One region of the Blautia sp. OM07-19 genome, then DNA from elsewhere that is predicted to be linked to it. Evidence: riboswitches for the same ligand, from Rfam matches in the RefSeq annotation. Region 1 holds a riboswitch; the other holds the start of a gene.
The links. A riboswitch is a leader RNA that binds a small molecule or an ion and turns the genes downstream of it on or off. The one in region 1 is predicted to bind cobalamin.

Region 1 (2,208 bases):
AATATCATGCGGCTCTGTCATGGCGATCGTCGTTCCGGTGATCGTCATATCTGTATTTAAAGTCACCGGAATCTCAAAGTAAGAACCGCCTTCGTTACTTGCAGGCTGATATTCTTTGCCGTCCACAACCAGTTTCGTAAAACTGCTGCTGCTGAATTTGATCGTTGCATAGGTCTGACCGTCTTTTACAGTAATCCCTTCACAGGTGATCTTTGTTTTTCCTGTACCGCCGCTGAATGAGAAATCATCTGCTTTATACGTACCATCTGCCATGGAAACGGCATCTGCTTCTGTCTCAGCAATACTGTCTTCTGTCGTATTGTCTTTTTCCAGACTTTCAATACGATAGTCCTCGGCTGCTGTAGTCTGCTCTGCACCAGTCTCTTCCAGTGCTCCGATCTGCCAGAGAGAATCAGAATCGCTGTCTGAACTGTCTGAGCTCTTTGAAATCATTCCTTCGCCGGAATTATCTGCAGAAGTATTTTCTTCTGCTGTCGGTACTGTTTCAGAAGGTTCTGCTGTATCCGTTGTTTCCTGTACAGGTGTTTCTGATACTTCAGACGGAAGCATAAAATACAGTTCTTCCTCTGTATACCAGCTGTCATCCTCTGTATTTCCCGGGACATAAGCCGCTTTTTCACCAAGGTACTTCGGGTCGATATAAAACAGATAATGATATCTGCCCGCTTCATCCAGAGAGCCCTCAATTACCGGTGTGCGGTCTTCGTCTGTTCTGTTTCCGATATATACTCTGTTATAAGTTGTATTGGCAGAGACAATCTCGATCAGAATGGAATCATCCTCTGCATACGCTTTTTTGTCTGTTATCTGAAGGAATTCTTCTCCTGATGATACATCGTCTGTGTTCTGCTCTGTTTCGCCCGCATCAGTTTCTTCTGTTTCCTGAGCTGTATTTTCATCAGATTCTCCTGATGAGTCTTCACTGCTTTCCTGCGCCGATGCATTTTCTGCTGATGCCATGACCGATGCCTGTGGTGCAGCTGTTATACTCAATGCAAGGAATGCAGCGAGAAATTTTTTCGAATGCATATGCCTCTCTCCTCTTATAAAACGCATTTCTGTAAGTATCTCATATAGGATTTTTCCTCTTACACTGCAAAAATATAAAGCCTACTCTCCGATCCAGATGAGTAGACTTCAGTCGCACAAATAAAACATCCTTCTTTGCATAACCGGATGTTTCGTTTCTGTGAAATTCTGCTTTCTTCGGAAGCTTTTCACTGATTCTCCAGCAGGTTTCCTGACTTGCAGAGTATTCTAAGATCACGCCTTCTCACACAACTTCACATGCAATGGCTTCTGCAATCCTCTCTTACGCTTACAGTGACCGGATCGTTCAGGATTCGCACCTGATTCCCTATTATCTGTCAGTGACAGCACTGGAGTTCCTATATTCTGCTTTATTATAGCAATATATGCATCCTAGTGCAATAGTCTGAGCCTGATTTGTACTGCCAAAAATGTGCCAATATGCACAGAAAAAGCAGTGTTTTTTTCTTGTTAGCATTTGTTATTTTTAACAAGAAGTGATATGATTAATAACAGAATGTAATTCGCGGGACATTCCAGTTGCACAGGGCATCCTTCATGATGCCTCAATTTTATTCAATAATAAGGAGATTATGAAAATGAAACAAAGAAGTAAAATTCTGACAGCATTGTTTCTCAGTGCATCACTGGCAGTTACTCCGGCAGCTTCAGTCTCAGTTCTTGCGGAGGATCTGGATTTTGCAGCAGTCGAAGAAATTGACGTAGTACCCGAAGAAGAAATTTCTGATTCAGAAGAAGTTTCCACTTCCACAGAGGATTCTGTTTTAGCGGCCGACATTACGACAGAGGATTCTGACCTGACAACTGATGAATTTACAGCAGATACATCTACCTTCAGTGCGGATGAAGCAGATGTATTTACATCTGGTGAGACATCTGAACAGGATGTCTCAGAAGCCAGAACTCATTCTATCAAAGTTTCTGTTATCAACAGTTCAGGGGTTGCTTCCGGCATGTACGCTATGGACAGTGCTGTTGTCACCAGACAGGACGATGGCACTTATCTGGTAAGAATGCACCAGACAAGCGTAAACAGAAACTACATGGCTCTCACAGATGATAAAAACAAAGCAACCAATCATGAGGTTGACTGGTATGTTGCTGGTGGAGACGACGGCTACTGGTATACCATTCCTG
Region 2 (2,208 bases), on a different contig from region 1:
CAACACCGATGCCGATTTCTGCAAGATACTGTGCGTGAGCATCTGCAAAGTCATTCAGAAGACGGTTTTCATAAGAAATATATCTAAGGTTGATATTCTGGCCATCCAGTTCACGGATTCCATCTCCATCTGTGTCAACGATTCCTGCATCATCCAGAATCTGTTTTGCTTTTTCCGGATCATAGGTATATGGATTCTCAAGTTTGTCGTAATCATAGTTCAGAGTAGATGGCAGTACGGAAAATCCTGGTGTATAAAGTCCACCGATTGTTCTGGAATTACAGATTGTATCATAGTCAATTGCCATCAGGATTGCCTGACGAAGTGTTTTGTTTCCAAGAACACCATCAAAGTTCATCCATGCAAATCCGCAGCGTACACCGGATGCAATATCAACAGTAAAGTCATCACTGTCCTGGAAATCCTGAATATCTGCTACATTTGTGATATTCTCAACCAAGTCTACCTGACCACTCTGGAGAGCCATTGTTTTTGCGGAGTTATCTCCCATGAACAGCAGATTGATCTTATCGTATGGAACATCTTCACGATAATACTCATTTGCAGCTAATGTATAACCAACACCTACACCATTGAATTCTTCAATCTTGTATGGACCTGTTCCAATAATTCCATTATCGTAGTTTTCAATATGTTCTACATCTGTGATTCCCATAGTTGGGTGGCAGAGCTGTCCTACAAGGTTTGCATATGGTTTGCTTGTTTTGATGTTAATAGTATTTGCATCATCATCTACAGTAACTTCTGCTTCAAATTCCAGATATTTCTCCGGTTTGGCAGATCCGGAAGGTCCTACCTCTTTCATGTGATCAAAATACTCTTTTACCTTTGTCGGAGTTAAATCACATCCGTCAGAGAATTTAATTCCGTCTTTCAGCTTGATCGTCCATTCTGTATGCTCGTCATTTACTTCATAACTCTCAGCAAGCCACGGGATAACTTCCATATTGTCATCGAATTTAAATAATGCTTCAGCAATACCATATCTCATAGCATTCCATCCACTGTTTTCATCATTTGCACTGTTTACACATCCATCTGTGTACATCTGACATCCGAAGTTTAAAACCTTCTCATCACCCTTCGCCTGTACAGTAACTCCCATTAATAATGCAACTGTTGTTGCCGCTGCTAACACAAGTAATTCTCTTTTTGTTTTTTTCATCCTTTACTTCCTTTCTTTTTTTGTTTCTTCGTTGTTTTTCTTCCTTCTCATACTGTCCATTCCTGTGATTTTGAACGAAAAAAAAGACAGATGCTCCCACATCCGTCACGAAATCTTACCATTAAAGAATCAAACATATATATGCAACACATGAAGTTGTAACTCTTAAGCAGGATTTCTCGTCGTCCGCAAGAATCTCTTTTACCAGAAATAAGCAGGTCTCCTGACTTAAGCTTACCCATTTTCAGCACCTTCCCAGAAAAATATCTTCCAGTGGCATTCAGCTGAAAACCAACTATCACAGTGACGGGATCGTACCGGATTTACACCGGTTTCCCTTTTAATCAGACCAGCAGGACGCTTCTGCTGGTCTGAACTTATCTCTAAAATCATTAAATGACCGTATGAATACTCATCTAGCATAACATACCATCATGTATACGTCAATTATTTTAGACTCTTATTTTCTATCTATTTTTCCGTAAATTTCCGGAATTTCTCAAAATTTGTTTCCGGTGTATAGGATTTCAGAACTTCCATCATGTCCTCTACACTATATGTATTATCATACATTCCAATAGATAACGCATACTGCTTATTAAACTCATCTACTGAATCCGCTGTCCAGAATGACTGCTGCAGCCGGAAAGCACTTCCATCTTCACGGTAATCTTCTGCAAAGCCTTCCAGAGCATTTTTCATGGCAACAAATGATGGTGCAACGATAGCACCGTATTTTCCTACAAGATAGTCGATTCTTTCCTTGCCGTTATATCCCTTTTTATTAAACATTTCGTATGTATCTTCTGTAAAACAGTCAATGGAACCCAACAATACATCTGTACTGTTCTCTTCTTCATAAGCATCAATTATCTTGATAAAATCACTTGCGCTCACTACACTCAGAATAACATTATAATCTCCTGTATTCAGCGAATCAGCCAGCTTTTCATCCAGGTGATCTTTTGGATACCCCGGAACCAGAGTAATCTTAATGTCACTGCCTGTTTCAATTTCTTCAG

Region 2: linked by a shared signal. The riboswitch ahead of DXC01_RS18945 (ABC transporter substrate-binding protein) and the one ahead of DXC01_RS11835 (hypothetical protein) in region 1 are both predicted to bind cobalamin.

Annotation. Positions count from the first base shown of each region.
Region 1 covers NZ_QULA01000016.1:35,685-37,892, reverse strand. Annotated here, with positions in the region: gene DXC01_RS11835 (hypothetical protein) at 1-1,050, opposite strand, end outside; cobalamin riboswitch at 1,235-1,420, opposite strand; gene DXC01_RS11830 (Ig-like domain-containing protein) at 1,650-2,208, shown strand, end outside.
Region 2 covers NZ_QULA01000053.1:1,293-3,500, reverse strand. Annotated here, with positions in the region: gene DXC01_RS18945 (ABC transporter substrate-binding protein) at 1-1,186, opposite strand, end outside; cobalamin riboswitch at 1,383-1,582, opposite strand; gene DXC01_RS18940 (hypothetical protein) at 1,658-2,208, opposite strand, start outside.